DNA from 3 places in the Kitasatospora sp. NPDC057965 genome. Region 3 is predicted to be linked to each of the others. Evidence: riboswitches for the same ligand, from Rfam matches in the RefSeq annotation. Region 3 holds a riboswitch; each other region holds the start of a gene.
The links. Region 3 has a riboswitch for cobalamin ahead of ACFVVU_RS13275 (ribonucleoside-diphosphate reductase subunit alpha). Riboswitches for the same ligand answer to the same signal wherever they lie in the genome.

Region 1 (7,399 bases), on a different contig from region 3:
AGACGACGTTCATGGCCGTCTGGGAGCGGAGCATCGACGGCATGGAGCCCGCCCCGGGCTTCAAGGAGGAACGCCGGGCGGTCCTGAACCGCACGTTCGACCAGCTGGCCGAGGCCATCACCCGGAACGCGGCGGCCGATCCGATCGTGCCCGGCTCCCCGGAATAGCGGACCGCGGCCCCCTCGTTCCCAACAGTCGATCAGAAACACGGCGGACCGCTCCCTGTCGGCCCCGTGCCGCAGACTGAGGCCGAACACTCGGCAGACCTAAGGATGAGCCCTCATGACCGACCGGCCCCTGACCCTGATGGCCGTGCACGCCCACCCCGACGACGAGGCCACCGGCACGGGCGGTGTGCTCGCCCGCTACGCGGCCGAGGGCATCCGAACGGTGCTCGTCACCTGTACCGACGGCGCCTGCGGAGACGGCCCCGGAGGAGTCAAGCCCGGCGAGGCCGGACACGACCCGGCGGCCGTCGCCGCGATGCGCCGTCAGGAGCTGGCGGACAGCTGCGAGGTCCTCAAGGTCAGCCACCTCGAAATGCTCGACTACGCGGACTCCGGGATGATGGGCTGGGCCGCCAACGACGCGCCCGGCTCGTTCTGGACCACGCCGGTCGACGAGGCGGCCGCCCGCCTCGCCGAGCTGATGCGGCGCTACCGGCCCGACGTCGTCGTGACCTACGACGAGAACGGCTTCTACGGCCACCCCGACCACATCCAGGCGAACCGCATCACGTCGCGGGCGCTGGAGCTGGCCGGCACGACGCCGAAGGTGTACTGGACGACGGCCCCGCGCTCGATGATGGCGCGGTTCGGGGAGGTCATGCGCGAGCTCGGCGCGGACTGGGACGAGCCGGGCTCCGCGGACTCGGAGATGCCCGAGATGCCCGAGATCGGCCTCCCTGACGAGGAGATCACCACCTGGGTGGACACCACCGAGTTCGGCGGCCAGAAGTTCGACGCCCTGGCCGCGCACGCCAGCCAGGGCGAGAACATCTTCTTCCTGAAGATGGGCAAGGAGAAGTTCACCCAGCTGATGGGCGTGGAGACCTTCGTCCGGGTCCACGACACCACCGGCGCGGAGCTCCCCGAGAACGACCTCTTCGCAGGCCTGCGCTGAGCGGCCCCCACCCTGCGGCGCCCCGCGCCGATGACCGATGAGCCGTCGCCCGGCCGGGCGACGGCTCATCGGTCGTCAACGGCCTGCTTCTGGAGCAACTCGCGCTGCCCACCGGATCGCTCCAGGTCAGGACCACCCCCTCGATCCCTGCGGACCCGCCCTGTTGCGACCGCGGCGCACCTGCACTGTCTTGTCGGCAGGAGGGCCCAGCGCCTACGGTGTTCCCCGCCGTGGTGCTCGGGAAGACCGGTGGCGGCCCGTGAGGGCCCAATCCGGCGCGGCCCTCGCCACTGTGAAGGGAAGTACCCCCGACGTGCCCGCGACCGACGCGGGCAGTCACCGGTGCCGCACGGCGCACGGGAAGACGAGTCAGGGGTGCGCTCCGCCCTGCCCGGACACGGGTGCGGCGGTACACCCGAAGCCAGGAGACCGGCCACGGCGCGCGCAGTACCCCCCGGCCCCGCCCGGGGGTGCCCCCCATCGAGGAGCTGGAGAGGCCGCCCGTCATGACCCTCACCGACGACACGTCGTCATCGACCCTGCCCAGGGCCCCGCGCTGGCAGCGCGGGGACACCGTCCGCACCGGCGGCCTGCTGGCCGTCATCGCCGCCATGCACGTCGTCGCCTTCGGCACGCTGTTCCTGCTGGTCGCCCCGGAGAGGTACGAGGTCGGCACCCAGGTGTTCGGCGTCGGCCTGGGCATCACCGCCTACACCCTCGGCATGCGGCACGCCTTCGACGCCGACCACATCGCCGCCATCGACAACACCACCCGCAAGCTGATGGCCGACGGCCGGCGCCCGATCTCGGTCGGCTTCTGGTTCGCGCTCGGGCACTCCAGCATCGTCCTGGCGATGGCCGCCCTGGTCGCCGGCGGCGCCCGGTTCGCCGGCACGCTGGTCGACGACGAGTCCACCGTCCGCAGCGTCCTGGGCGTCATCGGCACCGGTGTCTCCGGCACCTTCCTGTACCTGATCGCCGCCCTCAACCTGTTCGCCCTGGCCGGCATCCACAAGGTCTACAAGGCCATGCGGGCCGGGCAGTTCGACGAACGGCAGCTGGAGAAGCACCTCGACGAGCGCGGCTTCATGAACCGCTTCCTCGGCCGCCTCACCAAATCGATCACCCGCCCCGGCCAGATGTACCCGCTCGGCGTGCTCTTCGGCCTCGGCTTCGACACGGCCACCGAGGTCACCCTGATGGTGATGGCCGGCTCCGGCGCCGCCTCGGGGCTGCCCTGGTACGCGATCATCTGCCTGCCGCTGCTCTTCGCCTGCGGCATGAGCCTGTTCGACACCCTCGACGGCACCTTCATGAACTTCGCCTACCACTGGGCGTTCTCCAACCCGGTCCGCAAGGTCTACTACAACCTCACGATCACCGGCCTGTCGATCGCCGTCGCCTTCCTGATCGGCACCATCGAGCTCGTCGGCGTGCTCCACGAGAAGCTCGACCTCACCGACCCCGTCACCACCTGGATCGCCGACATCAGCCTCGACAACGTCGGCTACGTCATCGTCGGCCTGTTCGTCGTCGTCTGGGCCTGCGCCCTCGGCTACTGGCGGCTCGGCAACGTCGAGCAGCGCTGGAGCGCCCGGGTGGAGAAGACCGGCTGACGCCTGTCCGGACCACGCCGCATCCCGACCGGGGCCCGGCACGGCCCCGGTCGGAGCGGGCCCGATCAGAACCTGCGCGCCTCGGTGACCTGGTTCAGGTGGACGAGGACGTCGTAGGCCCGGCCGATCGCGAGCTGCGGCAGGGGGTCCTTGACGAAGACCGTGCCGGCGTCGTAGGTGGGCCGGCTGACGTCCAGCCAGTCGCGGGCCGCCCGGGGAGCGGTGCGCAGGTCGACGTAGTAGTCCCGGTAGCGGACCCGGTCGAGGGTGTACTCGTTCATGTCCGGGGTCGCCGCCGGGACGGTGACGGTCTTCCAGTCGCCGGTCAGGACCGCGTCGGTGGTGAGGAAGGAGCCGCTGTCGAAGGTGAAGCCGATGGCCACGTAGTCGCCGCCGTAGGTGTCGCGCAGCTGGGAGCCCTGCGGCTCGGGGTACAGGAAGGTGTCGGTGGACAGGTAGCCGGCGTGGCCGTTGTGCGCCGACATCAGCACCTTGCCGCCGGTGCGGCGCTGCCACCATGCGGTGTTCTCGGCCATCGCCCGGTCGCGCAGTTGCTCCGAGGCGGCGACGGAGGCCGGGTCGGCGAGGTCGAAGGTGGCGAAGGCGAAGGTCTGGGCGATGTTGCGGGCGTGCTGCACGGCCCACTCGTACGCGTCGTCGCCGGGGGTTCCGCTCGCGGTGACCAGGTCGAGCGCCTGCTGGGCCCTGGCGGCGTTCTCCCGGCGCTCGGCGACCGGCCTGCCGATGTAGGCGAGGAGGTCGTCCAGGGGCCGCAGGCCGGCGTAGAGCCCGTCGAGCTGCGGCAGAGCGGCCGGCCAGGCCTGCCGCACGTAGGAGGTGACCCGGTCGAAGGCCGGGTCGCCGAGCCTCGGGAGGCCGAGGTCGTCACCCACGAAGTGGACCGGGTTCTTCGGGTGGCTCCGGTTGTGGGCCCGCATCCAGGCGATCAGGTCGACGAACTCCTCGCGCTCCCAGGGGCTGCCGCCCAGGGCCTCCTTGACGAGCTGCCGGGCGTCTCCCGGGCCGCCCTGGACGTACTCGTCGATCTGCAGACCGCTGGTCCAGCTGGTCTCCAGGGCGAAGCTGGTGAAGCCCTTCTCCTCGACCAGGTAGCGGAAGAGCCGCTGCTTCATCGCGAAGAACTCGTGCGAGCCGTGGGTGGCCTCGCCGACGCCGACCACCTTGGCGTCGCCGATCATCGCGCCCAGCGCGTTCAGGTCGGCGGTGCGGCCGCCGGCTTCCGTGGTGCGCAGCGGCTGGGCGACGCTCTGCAAGGCTCGCACGACCTCGGCCCGGCGGGCGTCCTCGGCGTTCACCCCCGCCGTGGCCGCCGGTCCCACCGGGGCGGCGACCGCCGCCACCGGGGCCAGCACGGCCGCTGCCGCCACCGCCGCCGTCGCCGCCAGCAGTCCGTGCCGCCCGATCCGCTTGCTGCCCGTCATCGTTCCGGTTCACTCCTCGACTCGGCCTGAACGCCGTTGACCTCGGCGTTCCGTTGAGTCGATCTTGGCTTCGACGGCGACGGCGGCGCACTGGGGAGCGCCTCCCAACCTTCCTGGGGGAAGCCCCCGGCGGAATTCGGTGGGCGTCGCCCCGCCCGCCGGGGGGGCGCCGTCCGTTACCGGGCGCGCAGGGCCCGCTCGCACTCGCGGCAGCGCTGCTCGGCGAGGGCCGGCGGGTACCAGGGTTCGCCCAGGCCGGGCCGGAAGTGGGCGTGCTCCATGTCGCCGGTGTCCCGGCCGCACAGGGTGCGGGGCAGCGGGTCCTCGGGCACGTCCGGGTCGGAGCCGGCGGCGTGCACGGCCGCGACGGCGGGCTCGACCCCGTCGGGGCCGAGCACCCGGGCGGGTTCCAGCTCGTAGAGGACGACGATCGAGGCCATGGCACGAGGATCGGCCGCCCGGACCGCCGGGACACCCCGGGGTGGGCTGTTCGGGGGCCGGGGCCGCTTCCGGGGCGTGCCCAGCGGGGTCGGGCAGCGTGTCGGGCAGCGCGTCGGGCAGCGGCGCGAAGGACGCGAAACAGGACCAATGGCACGAGCGGTCCGGGACCTCCGGACCGAGATCAGGTCCCGGTGGACCGATCCCCGGCCGTGCCGGGAGGAGCAGTGTGGTGATCACGGCGCAGGGCGGGCCGGACCGACGGGGCATCACCCGTTCGGACCAGCCGCGTTGCCGCCGGAAGCGCCGTTGGCAAGCGTGGGCGAGGTCTGCCGGCGCGCCGACGGCTGATCCACCGATCGAAGGAGTGCACGTGTACTGGAGCAGCGGGAACTACGAGGCGTTCGCCAAGCCGCGCAAGCCCGAGCGGGCCGACCGGGCGAGCGCCTGGTTCGTCGGTTCGGGCCTGGCGTCGCTCGCGGGAGCGGCGTTCCTGGTACGCGATGCGCAGGTGCCCGGCGAGCGGATCACCATCCTGGAGCGGCTGCGGCTGCCCGGCGGTGCGCTGGACGGCATCAAGGAGCCGGAGAAGGGCTTCGTGGTGCGCGGCGGCCGCGAGCTGGAGGACCACATGGAGTGTCTGTGGGACCTCTTCCGCTCGGTGCCCTCGCTGGAGGTCGAGGGCGCCTCGGTGCTCGACGAGTTCTACTGGCTGAACAAGGACGACCCGAACTTCTCGCTCCAGCGGGTCACCGAGCAGCGGGGCCGGGACGCCCGCACCGACGGTCTGTTCGCGCTGAACGACCGGGCGCAGAAGGACCTGGTGCGGATCTTCCTGGCCACCCGCGAGGAGCTGGAGGGCAAGCGGATCGACGAGGTCTTCGGCCGTGACTTCCTGGACAGCAACTTCTGGCTGTACTGGCGGACCATGTTCGCCTTCGAGGAGTGGCACGGCGCCCTGGAGATGAAGCTCTACCTGCACCGCTTCGTCCACCACGTCGGCGGCCTGCCGGACCTCTCGGCGCTGAAGTTCACCAAGTACAACCAGTACGAGTCGATGGTGCTGCCGCTGACCCGCTGGCTGATGGACCAGGGCGTGACCTTCCGCTTCGACACCGAGGTCACCGACATCGACTTCGACCTCACGCCCGGGCGCAAGCGGGCCACCCGGATCCACTGGACCGAGGCCGGAAAGCCCGGCGGCGTCGAACTCGGTGAGGACGACCTGGTGTTCACCACCATCGGCTCGCTCACCGAGAACTCGGACAACGGCGACCAGCACACCCCGGCCCGGCTGGACGACGGCCCGGCGCCGGCCTGGGACCTGTGGCGGCGGATCGCCGCCAAGGACCCGGAGTTCGGCCGCCCCGAGGTGTTCTGCGGCGACATCGCACAGAGCAAGTGGGAGTCGGCCACCGTCACCACCCTGGATCCGCGCATCCCCCGGTACATCCAGCAGGTCGCCAAGCGCGACCCGTTCAGCGGCGGCGTGGTCACCGGCGGCATCGTCACCGCCCGTGACTCCTCCTGGCTGCTGAGCTGGACGGTCAACCGGCAGCCGCACTTCAAGCAGCAGCCGGCCGACCAGATCGTGGTCTGGCTGTACTCGCTCTTCGTCGACCGGCCGGGCGACTACGTCCGCAAGCCGATGGCGGAGTGCACCGGCGAGGAGATCACCCAGGAGTGGCTGTACCACCTGGGCGTCCCGGAGGCGGAGATCCCCGAGCTGGCCGCCGAGGCCGCCCGCTGCGTGCCGGTGATGATGCCGTACGTCACCTCGTTCTTCCTGCCGCGCAAGGCCGGCGACCGGCCGCAGGTGGTGCCGGAGGGGGCGGTGAACTTCGCGTTCATCGGCCAGTTCGCGGAGACCGGACGGGACTGCATCTTCACCACCGAGTACTCGGTGCGCACCGGCATGGAGGCGGCCTACCGTCTGATGGACGTCGAGCGCGGGGTGCCGGAGGTCTTCAACTCGACCTATGACGTGCGCAAGCTGCTCGCCGCGACCAGCCGGCTGCGGGACGGCGCCGAACTGAGCCTGCCCGGACCGGAGTTCCTGCGCAAGCGGCTGCTGCACCGGCTGGAGGCCACCGAGGTGGGCGCGCTGCTGGAGGAGTTCGGGCTGATCGACGAAGGGCGGTAGCGGCACGGACCGGCGGGTCCGCGGACCGGGAACGGTCCGCGGACCCGCCGGTCCGCCGGTCGTCGGTATCCGTACGGAACATGGCGATCACAGACGGTTCACCCCGGTATCGAACGGTTCGCCCGCCGTGCAGCGGGCAAGCAAGGCGTATGGATGACACGCGCAACCGCGAGGTGGACGCCGTGGTCGACCGGGCCGACGCACGGCAGCTGACCGACGAGCTCCGCGCGGCGGTGACGGAGCCCCGCACCGCCGCGCTGGTACTGACCCGGCGGGTGCGCGCGGCGCACCGGAGCCGGGCGTGGACGGCGCTGGGCCACCCCTCCTGGGACGCCTACGCCATGGCCGAGCTCGGACTCCCCCGGCCCACGGCCTACCGGCTGCTGGACCTGGCGGACACCGCCGGGGTGATCGAGGACACCGTGGCCCGCGAGGCCGGGCCCTCGCTCGCCCACGTCTGGGACAGCTGGGCGGTGCTGGACGTCCGGGCGGTCGTGGACCTCCGCGGCCGGCTGGCCGAGCTGTCCGACCTGCTCGCCGACCGGCTGGGCCAGGTGCGCGCGGAGGCCGGCGACCGGCCCCAGGAGCCCGCCCGGGTCGCCGCCGCCGTGGCCGACGCCGTCGCGGAGCTGTGCGAG
Region 2 (7,399 bases), on a different contig from region 3:
GCCTTGGCGGCGGCGCCCACCGTCATGGCGAGCGCGCGGCCGGCGGCGCGGGCGTCGTCGGGGAGCAGTTCGCCGCGCTTGTCGACCTCGTCGAGATCGCCGGCCCAGCGGGCGATCCGGACGGCGTCGACCAGCATGCGGCGGGCCAGCGGAGCGAGTTCGGCGGGGGCGGGGAAGCCCTCCGGGACGGGGACCCGGCCACGGCCGGGTGCGGGGGCGGGGCCTCGTCGGCGGGGTACGCCCGGGGTCCCCGGCCTCGCGCCGGCGGGGCGGTGGGCCGTTCCGGGGAGACGGGTCACCGTCGCACCGGTACCGATCGTCGGCGGGAGCGGGGCATCACGGTCGCGCGGATTCCGAGACGTCACGTCGAGCAGTCTTCCCCTTGCACCGGCCTTCTGTCACATCCGGTTGTCCGCGGGGGGCGGACGGGGGGCGCGGGGGCTCGACAAGATCGGGCAACAGAGGCCAAACCGGCTGGCTTGATCTCTATGGCGGGTTCATGCCATAAGGAACCCGCGCGCCGCGGAATCCACCCCGTCAGGGGGGGCGGAAGCGCGTCAGCAGAACGGCGTGAGCCAGCGGCGGAGGGTCTCGGCGTAGCGGTCCGGGTCGGTGTTCCACAGCGCGGCGTGGTCACCGCCGGGGAAGGCCTGGAGGTTGACCACGTCCGGACGGCGGTGGGCGAGGCGCTCGGCCGCGGCGAACGGGGCCACCGGGTCGTCGGGGCCGTGCAGCACCAGGGTGGGCACCCGCAGGTCGGCACCCTCCGCCAGGCGGGCGAAGTCGGCCAGATCCACGCCGGTGCGGCCCTCGGCCGCGAGCGCGCCGAGTTCGGCGGCCGCGCCCCGGAAACCCGCCCGGGCGGCGTCCCGGCGGGCGGTGGCCGGCCAGTCCAGCACCGGCGAGTCCAGGACGAGGCTGCTGATCGAGGGGGCGAGGTCCGAGCGGGCCGCGGTGTGCAGGACCATCGTGGCGCCGAGCGACCAGCCGTAGAGGACGACCCGGCCCGCGCCGGCGTCCAGGGCGGTGCGCACCGCCGCCTCGACGTCCCGCCACTCGGTCTCACCGAAGTGGCCGAGGCCGTCCGGGGAGGCGGGCGCGCCGGCGTCGCCGCGGTAGGTGACGGCGAGCACGGGCAGGCCCAGCCGTTGCAGCTCGGGCAGGACGGGCAGGGTCTGCGCGCGGTCGGCGCCGGGGCCGTGCACCAAGACCACCCAGGTGCCGCGCTTGCCGTCCAGCCGCCAGGCGGGCATCGCGCCGAGCTCGCCCTCGACGGCGGTCTCGGCGAACGGCAGGCCGAGCGCCTGCGCCGGGTCGCCGAGGTGGACCCGGGGGGTGAAGCGGACCTCGGTGCCGGGAGTGAGGGTGCCGCGGTCGGCGCGCACCAGGCGGCGGGTGACGCCCTGCCCGTCGCGACGCAGGACCTCCTCGACGACCGCGTGGCCGTCCTCGCCCCACTCGACGGCCCAGCGGCCGGGACGCTCGCTCACGGGGGTGCGGGTGAAGGTGACCTCGCCGGCACCGAGGCCGCGGACGAGCACCGGGCCGCTGCGGGCGCGGGCCTCCTCGGCCGGGCGGACCATCCGCTCGGACGCCCGGCGGCCGATCACCAGCACGGCGGCCCCGGTGCCGACGGCGGCGGCCGCCACGGTGGCCGCGATTCCCCAACGCATACTCGCTCCCCGGTGCTCGGTGGTCTGGCTCGGCGTCCGGCCCGGTGTCCGGACCCACCCCTCAGTCCACCCGTGCGGGCGGGGGGAAGCCAGTAGGACACGGCCGTACGGGTTGTTCCGGGAGGAAAATCACACCGGCACGTCGGGGGTGTCCGAGGTGTGACCAACACCCGCCACGACCTCGGTTGACTCCCGGTTCGGGCCCGTGATGGGATCCTTCAGCCAATACGGAGGCATGCAGAGGAAGCCGGTGCAAGTCCGGCGCGGTCCCGCCACTGTCACCGGGGAGCACGACCGGAACACGCCACGGCGGGCCGTCAGAAGCCGCTGGAAGGCCCGGGGTGTGCGTTCGACCCGGAAGCCAGGAGACTCTCGCCCCCGGTTCGTCGATCCAGGGCGCGGACCCTGAGTGAGGACACGCACGCGATGCTGCGCCCTGCCGTGCGCCCGCTGTGCCGGGCCGCCGCGTTCGGCGCCGGCGCCGTCGCCGGCTTCCTGGCCGACGCCCGCTTCGGCGACCCGCGCCGCGGCCACCCGGTGGCCGGCTTCGGCTCCGCCGCCGGCCGGCTGGAACGCCGGCTCTGGCGCGACCACCGCGCCGCCGGCACCGCCTTCACCGCCCTCGCCGTCGGCACCGTCGCGGCCGGCGCGCTCGCCGCCGACCGGCTGCTGGCCCACCGTCCGCTCGGCCGGGCCGCCCTCGCCGCCGCCGCGACCTGGACGGTGCTCGGCGGCACCTCGCTGACCCGGGAGGCCCGCACCATCGGCCGTTCGCTGGCGGCCGGCGACCTGACGGCGGCCCGGGAACGGCTGCCGCACCTGTGCGGACGCGACCCGAGCGCGCTGGACGGGCCGCAGCTGGCCCGCGCGGTCGTCGAGTCGGTGGCCGAGAACACCGCCGACGCCGTGGTCAACGCCCTGGTCTGGGGCGGCCTCGCGGGCACACCGGGCCTGCTGGCGTTCCGCGCGGTGAACACCCTGGACGCGATGGTCGGTCACCGTTCGCCCCGCTACGCCCGGTTCGGCTGGGCCTCGGCCCGGCTGGACGACGTGGCGGGCTGGCCGGGCGCCCGGCTGACCGCGCTGCTGACGGTGGCCGCCGCCCCCGAGCCGCGCACCGCCTGGCGGGTCTGGCGGCGCGACGGCTCGGCGCACCCCAGCCCGAACGCCGGCCAGGCCGAGTCGGCCTTCGCGGGCGCGGTGGGCGTGCGCCTCGGCGGCACGCTGCGGTACGGCGAGCGGGTGGAGCACCGCCCCGTGCTGGGCGGGGAGCTGCGCCCCGTCGGGGTGGACGACATCGAGCGGGCCTGCGTGCTCTCCCGGCGGGTGGGCGCGCTGGCCCTGGGTACGACGGTCGCCGGGCACCTGCTGCTCCGGGCGGCCCTGGACGGGATGCGGAGGGGTAGGGCATGAGCAAGGCACTGCTGGTCGCCGGGACGACCTCGGACGCCGGCAAGAGCGTGGTCACCGCGGGCATCTGCCGCTGGCTGGCCCGGCAGGGCGTCGCGGTCGCGCCGTTCAAGGCGCAGAACATGTCGCTGAACTCCTTCGTCACCGCGGACGGCGCCGAGATCGGCCGCGCGCAGGCGATGCAGGCCCAGGCGGCCCGGGTCGAGCCGGAGGCGGCGATGAACCCGGTGCTGCTCAAGCCCGGCGCCGACGGCCGCAGCCAGGTGGTGCTGCTGGGCCGTCCGGTCGCCGAGGTCGGCGCGCTGGACTACCGCGAGCGCAAGCCGGTGCTGCTGGAACGCGCCCTGGAGTGCCTGGCGGACCTGCGCGCCCGCTTCGACGTGGTGGTCTGCGAGGGCGCGGGATCGCCCGCCGAGATCAACCTGCGCGACCGCGACATCGCCAACATGGGCCTGGCCACCGCCGCCGGGCTGCCGGTCGTGGTGGTCGGCGACATCGACCGCGGCGGTGTGTTCGCGGCGATGTACGGGACGCTGGCGCTGCTGTCGGCGGAGGACCAGCGGCACGTGGCGGGCTGGTTCGTCAACAAGTTCCGCGGCGACGCGCGGCTGCTCGCCCCCGGGCTGGAGATGCTGCGCGAGCTGACCGGCCGTCCGGTGCTCGGCACCCTGCCGATGCTGCCGGACCTGTGGCTGGACGCCGAGGACTCGCTCGACCTGTCCACCGTCGTCGACCGGACCGCCGCGCGCGGCCCGTTCGGCGCGGACGTGCTGCGGGTGGCCGTGCTGCGCTTCCCCCGGCTGTCCAACTTCACCGACCTGGACGCGCTCGCCCAGGAGCCCGGCGTACTGGTCCGCTGGGCCACCCGGCCGGAGGAGCTGGCCGACGCCGACCTCGTCGTGCTGCCCGGCACCCGGGCCACCGTCGCCGACCTCCGCTGGCTGCGCGAGCGCGGCCTCGAACCGGTGCTCAAGGCGCGGGCGGCGGCCGGGCGGCCGGTGCTCGGCGTCTGCGGCGGCTACCAGATGCTGGCGCACTCGATCGTGGACGAGGTCGAGTCGAAGGCGGGCGCGGTGGACGGCCTCGGGCTGCTGCCGACGCGGGTGCGGTTCGGCCCGGAGAAGGTGCTCGGACGGCCGGTCGGCGAGGCGTACGGGGAGCGGGTCGAGGGCTACGAGATCCACCACGGCGTCGTCGCGGTGGACGGCGGCGAGCCGTTCGTCTCCGATGACCACGGACACGGCCTGGACGGCTGCCGGGTGGGCCAGGTGTGGGGAACCACCTGGCACGGCGTGCTGGAGAACGACGGCTTCCGGCGGGCGCTGCTGCGCGAGGTCGCGCAGGCCGCCGGCCGGGCCTTCGTGCCCGCGCCGGACACCTCCTTCGCCGCCGCGCGGGAGGCCCGGCTGGACCGGCTGGGCGAGCTGATCGAGGAGCACGCGGACACCGACGCGTTGTGGAAGCTGATCGAGGGCGGGGTGCCGGCGGCCGGATCGCTGCCGTTCCTCGCGCCCGGAGCCCCTGGGGAGACTGCATGAGTGACGTCCGTTACCCGTTCACCGCGATCGTCGGCATGGCCGACCTGCGGCTCGGCCTGCTGCTGAACGCCGTCTCCCCGGCGGTCGGCGGGGTGCTGGTGCGCGGTGAGAAGGGCACCGCCAAGTCGACCATGGTGCGCGCGCTGGCCGGGCTGCTGCCGTCCATCGCGACCGTCGACGGCTGCCGCTTCGCCTGCGACCCGGCGGCGCCGGACCCGCAGTGCCCGGACGGCGCGCACGCCGGCGCCCCGGTCTCCGAGCGCCCCGCCCGGCTGGTCGAGCTGCCGGTCGGCGTCTCCGAGGACCGGATCGTCGGCTCGCTGGACCTGGAGCGGGCGCTCGCCGAGGGCGTCAAGGCCTACGAGCCGGGCCTGCTCGCCCGGGCTCACCGCGGCGTGCTCTACATCGACGAGGTGAACCTGCTCCAGGACCACGTGGTGGACCTGCTGCTGGACGCCGCCGCGATGGGCCGCTCCTACGTCGAGCGCGAGGGCGTCTCGGTGCGGCACGCGGCGCGCTTCCTGCTGGTCGGCACGATGAACCCGGAGGAGGGCGAGCTGCGGCCGCAGCTGCTCGACCGGTTCGGCCTGACGGTGGAGATCGCCGCGACCCGCGATCCGGCGGAGCGCGCCGAGGTGGTGCGCCGCCGGCTCGGCTACGACGCCGACCCGGCCGCCTTCGCCGCCCGGTTCGCCGAGGACGAGCGCGCGCTGGCGGACCGGATCACCGCCGCGCGCGAGCTGCTGGCGCGGGTGGAGCTGACCGACACGGCGCTGCGCCAGATCACCGCCGTCTGCGCGGCGTTCGAGGTGGACGGGCTGCGCGCGGACATCGTGATGGCGCGCACCGCCGTCGCGCTGGCCGCCTGGGCCGGACGCACCGAGGTGCTGGCCGAGGACGTCCGCAAGGCCGCCCAGCTGGCGCTGCCGCACCGCCGCCGGCGCAACCCCTTCGACGCGCCCGGACTGGACGAGGAGCAGCTGGACCGGGTGCTGGAGGAGCACGCCGAGCCGGAGCCCGAGGCGCAGCCCGAGCCCGCGACCGCCGAGGGGGCGCAGGAGGACCCGGAGGGCGGCCCGGACGGTCCGGACGACCCGGACGGCCCGGGCGGCGACGGCCCGCAGGACGGCGGCCCCGACGGCGGTGGCGGCGGCGCGCCGGAGCCCGCCGGTCCGGACGGCCCGCCCGTCGAGGCGGCCGACCCGGCGGCCGCGGAGGACACCGCCCCGCAGCCCGTCCCGGCCCAGCACCCCGCCCCGGCCCGGGAGTCGGCGCCGGTCGCGGCCGGCGACCCGTACCGCACCCGGCTGTTCGCGGTGGACGGCACCGGGCGCGGCGCCCAGGGCCGCCGCTCCCCCGCCGAGACCGACGGCGGCCACACCGTCCGGGCCCGCCGCCCGCGCGGCCGGCTCGCCCGGCTGCACCTGAGCGCCACGCTGCGCGCCGCCGCCCCGCACCAGGTGGCGCGCGGGCGCTCCTCGCGCGCGCTGGTGCTGCACAAGGACGACTTCCGCGAGCAGGTGCGCCAGGGCCGGGAGTCCAACCTGGTGCTGTTCGTGGTGGACGCCTCCGGCTCGATGGCGGCCCGGCAGCGGATGACCGCCGTCAAGGGCGCGGTGCTGTCGCTGCTGATGGACGCCTACCAGCGCCGCGACAAGATCGGCATGATCACCTTCCGGGGTGCCTCGGCCGAGCTGGCGCTGCCGCCCACCTCCTCGGTGGAGGTCGGCGCGGCCCGGCTGGAGTCGCTGCCCACCGGCGGGCGCACCCCGCTGGCGGCCGGCCTGCTGCGGGCCCACGAGGTGCTGCGGGTCGAGCGGCTGCGCGACCCGGACCGCCGCCCGCTGCTGGTCGTGGTGACCGACGGCCGGGCCACCGGCGGCGGCCGGGACGCCGTCGCGCAGTCCCACCGGGCGGCCGGGCTGCTGGCGGCGCAGGGCGTGGCGAGCGTGGTGCTGGACTGCGAGTCCGGCCCGGTCCGGCTCGGCCTGGCCGGCGCCCTGGCGGCCCGGCTGCGCGCCACCTCCGTGACCCTGGACGAGCTGCGCGCCGACGGCGTCGCCTCGCTCGTCCGCGAGAACCGTCCGACCACCACCGCAGCGCGAAAGGCGGCCTGAGCCGACATGCCCAAGGGTGTCCCCGAGAGTGTCCCCGACGACGGCCTGACGACCCGTCAGCGCCGTACCCTGCCGATCACCGCCGTGCACACCGGCCCCGGCAAGGGCAAGTCCACCGCCGCGTTCGGCATGGCGCTGCGCGCCTGGAACCAGGGCTGGCCGGTCGGGGTGTTCCAGTTCGTGAAGTCCGCCAAGTGGAAGGTCGGCGAGGAGAACGCGCTGCGGGTGCTCGGCGCCTCCGGCGAGGGCGGCACCGTCGACTGGCACAAGATGGGCTCCGGCTGGTCCTGGATCCAGCGTTCCGACGCGATGGCGCTGGACAGCGAGGCGGCGGCCAAGGAGGGCTGGGAGCAGGTCAAGCGCGACCTGGCCGCCGAGACCTACCGCTTCTACGTGCTGGACGAGTTCACCTATCCGATGCACTGGGGCTGGGTCGACCCGGAGGAGGTGGTGGCCGTGCTGAAGGACCGTCCGGGCAGCCAGCACGTCGTCATCACCGGCCGGTACGCGCCGCAGGCCCTGACCGAGTTCGCCGACCTGGTCACCGAGATGACCAAGGTCAAGCACCCGATGGACGCCGGCCGCAAGGGCCAGCGCGGCATCGAGTGGTAGCCGGGAAGAGCCGAGCCACGTGAACGTCCCCCGTCTCGTCGTCGCGGCG
Region 3 (7,399 bases):
TCCATGTGCATGGACTCGTCGCGGAACACCCAGTTGGTGCCGGTCGCCAGGCCGTGCAGCAGGCCCCGGCTCCGGAACCAGTACACGTACGCGAACGCGCCGTAGAAGAAGAGGCCCTCCACGCACGCCGCGAAGCAGATCAGGTTCAGGAGGAACGCGCGGCGGTCCTCCTTGGTCTGCAGCGAGTCGATGTGGTCGACCGCGTTCATGTACTTGAAGCAGAACTGGGCCTTCTGGCGGATGGAGGGGATGTTCTCCACCGCGGCGAAGGCCGCGTTGCGGTCCTCCGGGTCGGGCAGGTAGGTGTCCAGCAGCGTCAGGTAGAACTGGACGTGCACGGCCTCCTCGAACAGCTGCCGGCTCAGGTAGAGCCGGGCCTCCGGGGAGTTGATGTGCTTGTACAGGCTCAGCACCACGTTGTTGGAGACGATCGAGTCCCCGGTGGCGAAGAACGCCACCAGCCGGCCGATGAGGTGGCGCTCGCCCTCGCTCAGCTTCGCCAGGTCGGCGACGTCCGAGTGGAGGTCCACCTCCTCGACGGTCCAGGTGTTCTTGATCGCGTCGCGGTACCGGTCGTAGAACGACGGGTAGCGCATCGGGCGCAGCGTCAGCTCGAAGCCGGGGTCGAGCAGCATCTTGTCGCGGTCTTCGGAGCTCATTACTGGCAGGCCTCGCAGGACTCGGGGTTCTCCAGGGAGCAGGCCAGCGCGGCCTCCTCCTCCGGGGTGAGGGTCGGCGTGTTCACCGGAACGGGCGCGGCGGCGCGGGCCGTGCCCGACGCGGCCTGGGCGATCCGGGTGGCCGGGCGCGAACGCAGGTAGTAGGTGGTCTTCAGACCGACCTTCCACGCGTAGGCGTACATCGAGCTGAGCTTGCCGATGGTCGGCGCGGCCATGAACAGGTTCAGCGACTGGCTCTGGTCGATGTACGGCATGCGGGCCGCGGCCAGGTCGATCAGCGCGCGCTGCGGCAGCTCCCAGGCGGTGCGGTACAGCGAGCGGATCTCGGCGGGCAGCCAGCCGAGCTCCTGCACCGAGCCGTTGGCGTCGCGCAGCGCGTCGCGGGTCTGCTGGTCCCAGACGCCCAGCTCCTTGAGGTCGCGCACCAGGTACGGGTTGACCTGGAGGAACTCACCGCTCAGGGTCTCGCGCTTGAACAGGTTGGACACCTGCGGCTCGATGCACTCGTACACACCGGCGATGGACGCGATGGTCGCGGTCGGCGCGATGGCCAGCAGCAGCGAGTTGCGCAGGCCGGTGGTGGCGATCCGGGCGCGCAGCGCGGCCCAGCGGTCGGCCCACTCGGGGGCGGCCGACGGGAAGTGGTCGATGTGCAGCTCGCCGCGGGCGGCGCGGGTCTCGCCGTAGGCCTCGTGGCGGCCCAGCTGCTCGGCCAGGTCGGCGGAGCGCTCGTACGCGGTGAGCATGATGCGCTCGGCGATGAGCGTGGACAGCCGCGCGGCCTCGGCGGAGTCGAAGTCGATCCGCAGCTTGAAGAAGACGTCCTGCAGGCCCATCACGCCCAGGCCCACCGGGCGCCAGCGGGAGTTGGAGGCGCCGGCCTCGGGGGTCGGGTAGAAGTTGATGTCCACCACGCGGTCGAGGAAGGTGACGGCGGTGCGGACGGTGGCGTCCAGGCGCTCCCAGTCCAGCGCGTTCAGCAGGTCGTCGGCGGTGGCGCCGTCGGCGACGTGGGCGCCGAGGTTGACCGAGCCGAGGTTGCAGACGGCGGTCTCGGAGTCGTCGGTGACCTCCAGGATCTCGGTGCAGAGGTTGGAGCTGTGCACCGTGCGGCCCGGCAGCGCGGTCTGGTTGGCGGCGCGGTTGGAGGCGTCCTTGAAGGTCATCCAGCCGTTGCCGGTCTGCGCCAGGGTGCGCATCATCCGGGCGTAGAGGGTCTGCGCGGGGATGGTGCGCACGGCCTTGCCGGCCAGCTCGGCCTTGCGGTAGGCCTCGTCGAACTCCTCGCCCCACAGGTCGACCAGCTCGGGGACGTCGGCGGGGGAGAACAGCGACCAGTCGGCGTTGGCGTTGACCCGGCGCATGAACTCGTCCGGGATCCAGTGCGCCAGGTTGAGGTTGTGCGTGCGGCGCGCCTCCTCACCGGTGTTGTCGCGCAGCTCCAGGAACTCCTCGATGTCGGCGTGCCAGGCCTCCAGGTAGACGCAGGCCGCGCCCTTGCGGCGGCCGCCCTGGTTGACGGCGGCGACCGAGGAGTCCAGGGTGCGCAGGAAGGGCACGATGCCGTTGGACTTGCCGTTGGTGCCGCGGATCAGCGAGCCGCGCGAGCGGATCCGGGAGTAGGACAGGCCGATGCCGCCGGCGTGCTTGGACAGCCGGGCGATCTGCGCGTAGCGCGAGTAGATCGAGTCCAGGTTGTCCAGCGGGGAGTCCAGCAGGTAGCAGCTGGACATCTGCGGGTGCCGGGTGCCGGAGTTGAAGAGGGTCGGCGAGGAGGTCAGGTACTCCAGCCGGCTCATCAGGCGGTAGAGCTCGGCGACCTCGGCGACCGACTGCTCGGTGTCGCCGACCGCCAGGCCGCAGGCGACGCGGAGCAGGAAGTACTGCGGGGTCTCGACGACCTTGCGGGTGATCGGGTGGCGCAGCAGGTAGCGGGACTGCACGGTGCGCAGGCCGAAGTACTCGAAGCGGTCGTCGCCCCGGGGGTCGACCAGGGCGTCCAGGGCGGCGGTGTGCTTGGCGACGAAGTCGGCGGTGGTGTCGCCGATCAGGCCCTCGGCGTGGCCGACCGCGATCGAGGTGGAGAACGAGACCACGCCCTGGCTCGCCGCCTCGTCCACGATCTCCAGCGCGAGCAGCCGGGCCGCGAGCTTGGAGTACTGGGGGTCCTCGGCGATCATCGACGCGGCGGCGTCGACGGCCAGCCCGCGCAGCTCGGCGAAGTCCGAGCCGGCGTGGCGGCCGCGCAGCGCGGCGGCGGCGACATGGCCGGGGTCGACCTGGGGGAGGTCGGTGCTGCGGTCGGTCAGGAGGCGCAGGAGCGCACCGCCGGGGTCGGAGACCGTCGGGTCGGCGGGGGCGGAGCTGGAACCCTGGGCGGGCAGGGTGGCTGAGGCAGCGGTGGTCAAGGCGCTCTCTCCTGGCGGCGGTCGACGGCGGTGGCTCGGGCCGGGCCGTTCGGGGCAGGGGAACTCGCCACGCGGGCCCGAAGGCGCCGCGCGTGCCGTCCCCGGCCCGCCCGCGAGGCCCGGAAGGTGGTGCTGGTGCCATGGCCCCTGCGGGGAGGCTTCGGCACGCCGTCGGCAGGTACTCGGACTCGCGGCACGCCCGGGGAGGCGGCCGCACACCGCTGCGGGGCAGTCCCGGATTCGCACCGGGTTCCCCTGCGTCGACAGCAGGGACGAGCATACATCTAGTGGTGCTCGCTCGATGCGACACCACATCTTGTGCAGCGTGGCGTGTTGCTCCCATGACCGGTGGTACCGGGACGGTCCTGTGGGCGCCTGCGCGGGGCTGTGTTCTGAAACGGATTGGTCACCGATCGGCCTCTCGTCCGGTGCATGCCCTACGATCTCGGCACATGAGCGAGGGAACGGGCGCTCCGGGGGACTGGGCCGGTAGGGCCGTGCCGCCGGAGCAGGGTCAGCAGCCTGGCGTGCCGGGGCAGGTGCCGCAGCAGGGGCAGCCGCCGGTGGCGCCGCCCGGCGGCTTCGGGCCGCCTCCGACGCCGTACGCGCAGCCGGGAGGGGTGCCGCCGCAGGCTCCTCCGCCGGGGGTGCCGCACCTGCCGTCCGGCACGGTGCCGTACCCGCAGCCGGGGCCGGTGCCCGCGCCCCAGCCCGGGCCGCCGCCCGTGTCGCAGCCGCCGCAGCCGCAGCCGGCGGCCGGTGGGCCGACCCCGTTCGCCCCCCAGTGGCCCCAGCAGGGCGCCCAGCCGCCCGCGCCGTCCGCGACCGAGCCGGACTGGAACGCGATGGCGGACCGGCACGCCTCCGAGTCCCGCCGCCGCAAGCGGCGGTGGATCGGCGCCGTGGTGGCGGCCGCCGTCCTGGTCGGCGGGGTCGTCGGGGCCGCGGTGTGGATCAACGGCCGCGACAAGGGCACCGACGCCAAGCCGACCGTGAGCGCGTCCACCACGGCCGGCAGCCCGTCCGCCACGGCCACGCCCACCGAGCAGGCGCTGGCGGTGATCTCCGACGCCGCCACCGACAAGCTGCCGGTCGACGCCGCGACGCTGTTCCCGGACCAGACCCGGACCGTCGACGGCAAGGTGTGGACCCGTCAGGTGACCGGCGCGACCGCCCCCTGCTCCAAGGCGACCACCGGCGGGCTCGGCCTCGCGCTCGGCGACGACACCTGCCGCTCGCTGGTCCGCGCGACGTACGTGAACGGCGAGAGCGCCGTCACGGTCGGCGTCGCGGTCTTCGACAACAAGGCGGGCGCGGACCGGGCACTCGGCCGGCACGCCGGCCTGATCCAGGGCCTGTCCGGCACCGGGGTCGCGATGTTCTGCGTGACCGACAAGTCGGGCTGCGCCGAGACGCACGCGGCGATCGGCCGCTTCGGCTACTTCACGGTGGCCGGCTCGCTGAAGCAGGGCGAGGACCAGAGCGACCAGCTCGCGGCCGCCGCCGCCGCCTCGCTGGCGGGGCGTACGAAGGACGTGCTGCTGGCCCGGGGTTCGCGCGCCGGCTGACCGTCGGTCAGGGGGGCGGCGCCCCGGGGGCGGTCGGTCGGGTGAGCCCGAGGCGGTCGGATAGGATGACCGCCCTCGGGGGAGGGATGTGCCCCCCGTGGCCGCCCGGACGGGGAATCAGCGAGCAGGAGGTACCGCGCGGTGAGCGCTGCCGCCAATGCGACCACCAGACGGCGCAGAGCGGCGGGCCGCAGGCGCGGAACGGGCGAACCCGTTCCGGACATGCTGCTGCCGGCGCCGCCCACTTCGCAGGAGAAGTACAGCTACACCATCCGCCACCAGTGGGTGCTGACCCTCTGTTCGATGGTGAGCTTCGGCTGCCTGGTGCTCAGTCAGGCCGAGCTGTACCTGCTGGGGTCGTGGTTCTGGCTCTGTGTGCCGTTCCTGTTCTTCACGGTCGTCTACTACGTGGTGTCGCTGCGCGTGAACAGCTTCACGCCCAACTTCGACATCAGGGAGCACCGCCGGCTGGTCCGGCAGTGGGATCCCGCCGAGTACCCGACGGTGGACGTCTTCCTGCCGGTCTGCGGCGAGCCGATCGAGGTGCTGCACAACACCTGGACGTACGTGCGCAAGCTGGCCGAGCACTACCCGGGCCTGGTCATGCCGTACGTGCTGGACGACGCGGCGAGCCCGGAGGTCGAGGCGATGGCCGCCGACTTCGGGTTCCGCTACGGGGTGCGGGAGAACCGCGGCTGGTTCAAGAAGGCCGGCAACCTGCACTACGGGTTCGGCCGCTCGGACGGCGAGTTCATCCTCATCCTGGACGCCGACTTCGCGCCCCGGCACGACCTCCTGCACGAGGTGCTGCCGTACCTGCAGCGGGACCCGAAGCTGGGCATCGTCCAGTCGCCGCAGTTCTTCCGGGTGCTGGACTCGCAGAACTGGATCGAGCGCGGGGCCGGCGCCATCCAGGAGCTGTTCTACCGTTCGGTCCAGGTCGCCCGGCAGCGCAACGACGGCGCGATCTGCGTCGGCAGCTGCGCCGTCTACCGGCGGGCCGCGCTGGTGGAGAACGGCGGCACCACGCTGATCGCCCACTCCGAGGACGTGCACACCGGCTTCGACCTGCGGGCCCTCGGCTGGGACCTGCAGTACATCCCGGTGGCCCTGTCCACCGGGGTCTGCCCGGACAACGCCGCGGCGTTCCAGAACCAGCAGTACCGCTGGTGCATGGGCTCGATGTCGCTGATGACCAGCCGCAAGTTCTGGCGGACCAGGCTCGACTTCACCACCCGGCTCTGCTACATCTCCGGGTTCCTCTACTACATCCACACCGCGCTGCTGACCTTCGCGCTGCCGATGCTGCCGATCATGCTGCTGCTCTGGCGGCCGGACCTGCTGCAGGTCCAGCACCTGCTCCTGGTCATCCCGAGCCTGGTGTACGCGACCCTGATCTTCCCGCTCTGGCACCGGGCACCGTACCGGCTGGAGGCCTGGGCGGGCCGGATGATGTACGGCTGGGCGCACTTCTTCGCGGTCTGGGACCTGATCCGCGGGCGCCAGCGCGGCTGGCAGCCGACCGGCTCCGGCAAGGCCAGGAACCGGCAGCGGCGGTTCTGGGCCGGCATCGTCGTCTGGGGCGGGGGCACCGCGCTGGTCTGGGTCGTCGCGGCGGTCTACCGGATGTTCACGCTGTACCCGCTGGACTTCGCCCTGGTGCTCTCCTCGGGACTGTTCTACGCGGTGACGGTCGGCCGCATCCTCATCCAGCCCCGATCCCAGGACGCCGTGGCATGAGCCTCCCCATCAGCACCGCCGGCGCCGGCCGCCGGGCGAGTGCCGCACTGTTCCGCGCCCTCGCGGCGGCCCTGCTGGTGCTGCCGCTGGCTGCCTGCGACCTGCTCGCCGAGAAGCCGCTGGGCCCGGCGGCGGCCGGCGCCGCAGCTGCCGCGCCCTCCGCGGGGAGCGCGGCCGCCGCCGGCCCGTCGGCGGGGAGCACGGTCGGCACCGCGCCGGCCACGCCGGCCAGGACCGCCACCGCCGACGCCAAGCTGCCCTACGACGTCCGCCCGCTGCTCAAGCCGGTGAACAAGTACCTGGGCGTGGCCGTCGACGGCGCCCCGCAGTCGATGGCCGGCGTCGACGAGTTCGCCGGCCGGATCGGCAAGCGGCCGAACATCGTCGAGTACTACTCGGGCTGGGGCGACGAGTACGACGTCAACGGCGTCACCAACGCCTGGCAGGGCGGGGCGCTGCCGTTCATCGCCTGGGAGCCCTACAAGACGCCGCTGGCCGACATCGCGGCCGGCAAGCACGACGACTACGTCAAGCGCTACGCGGCGGCCGTGCGCAACACCAATGTGCCGGTCGCGATCAGCTTCGCCCACGAGTTCAACGGCACCTGGTACGACTGGGGCACCAAGACCACCACGGCGGCCGACTTCGTCGCCGCCTACCGGCACCTGCACGATGTCTTCACCCAGCTCGGCGCCGGCCAGGTGATCTGGGTCTGGAGCCCGAACAGCATCAACCCGGTGCCGACGGTGCAGCTCAAGCCGTACTACCCCGGTGACACCTACGTGGACTGGGTGGGCATCGTCGCCTACTACACCCACCTCGAAGCCGGCACCTTCGACACCCTCTACACGCCCACCCTCACCCAGATCCGCACCTTCACCAACAAGCCGTGGATCATCGCCGAGACGGGTTCCGAGCCGGGCACCCGCAAGGTGTCCGACATCTACAACCTCGCCGCGAACGTGATCAAGCGTCCCGACTGCCTGGGCTTCATCTGGTTCAA

Region 1: another riboswitch for cobalamin. It lies ahead of ACFVVU_RS10415 (HoxN/HupN/NixA family nickel/cobalt transporter); the one in region 3 lies ahead of ACFVVU_RS13275 (ribonucleoside-diphosphate reductase subunit alpha).
Region 2: another riboswitch for cobalamin. It lies ahead of ACFVVU_RS30905 (cobalamin biosynthesis protein); the one in region 3 lies ahead of ACFVVU_RS13275 (ribonucleoside-diphosphate reductase subunit alpha).

What each region holds. Positions count from the first base shown of each region.
Region 1 is NZ_JBHVPZ010000006.1:340,017-347,415, forward strand. Features, by position in the region: gene ACFVVU_RS10405 (DUF4259 domain-containing protein) at 1-167, shown strand, start outside; gene ACFVVU_RS10410 (PIG-L family deacetylase) at 283-1,122, shown strand; cobalamin riboswitch at 1,337-1,575, shown strand; gene ACFVVU_RS10415 (HoxN/HupN/NixA family nickel/cobalt transporter) at 1,629-2,738, shown strand; gene ACFVVU_RS10420 (erythromycin esterase family protein) at 2,804-4,180, opposite strand; gene ACFVVU_RS10425 (hypothetical protein) at 4,357-4,620, opposite strand; gene ACFVVU_RS10430 (oleate hydratase) at 4,992-6,761, shown strand; gene ACFVVU_RS10435 (hypothetical protein) at 6,911-7,399, shown strand, end outside.
Region 2 is NZ_JBHVPZ010000030.1:21,238-28,636, reverse strand. Features, by position in the region: gene ACFVVU_RS30915 (hypothetical protein) at 1-137, opposite strand, end outside; gene ACFVVU_RS30910 (alpha/beta hydrolase family protein) at 558-1,673, opposite strand; cobalamin riboswitch at 1,854-2,066, shown strand; gene ACFVVU_RS30905 (cobalamin biosynthesis protein) at 2,100-3,086, shown strand; gene ACFVVU_RS30900 (cobyric acid synthase) at 3,083-4,621, shown strand; gene ACFVVU_RS30895 (putative cobaltochelatase) at 4,618-6,738, shown strand; gene cobO (cob(I)yrinic acid a,c-diamide adenosyltransferase) at 6,745-7,350, shown strand; gene ACFVVU_RS30885 (cobyrinate a,c-diamide synthase) at 7,370-7,399, shown strand, end outside.
Region 3 is NZ_JBHVPZ010000008.1:235,903-243,301, forward strand. Features, by position in the region: gene ACFVVU_RS13270 (ribonucleotide-diphosphate reductase subunit beta) at 1-659, opposite strand, end outside; gene ACFVVU_RS13275 (ribonucleoside-diphosphate reductase subunit alpha) at 659-3,064, opposite strand; cobalamin riboswitch at 3,244-3,385, opposite strand; gene ACFVVU_RS13280 (hypothetical protein) at 3,541-4,656, shown strand; gene ACFVVU_RS13285 (glycosyltransferase family 2 protein) at 4,879-6,396, shown strand; gene ACFVVU_RS13290 (glycoside hydrolase family 26 protein) at 6,393-7,399, shown strand, end outside.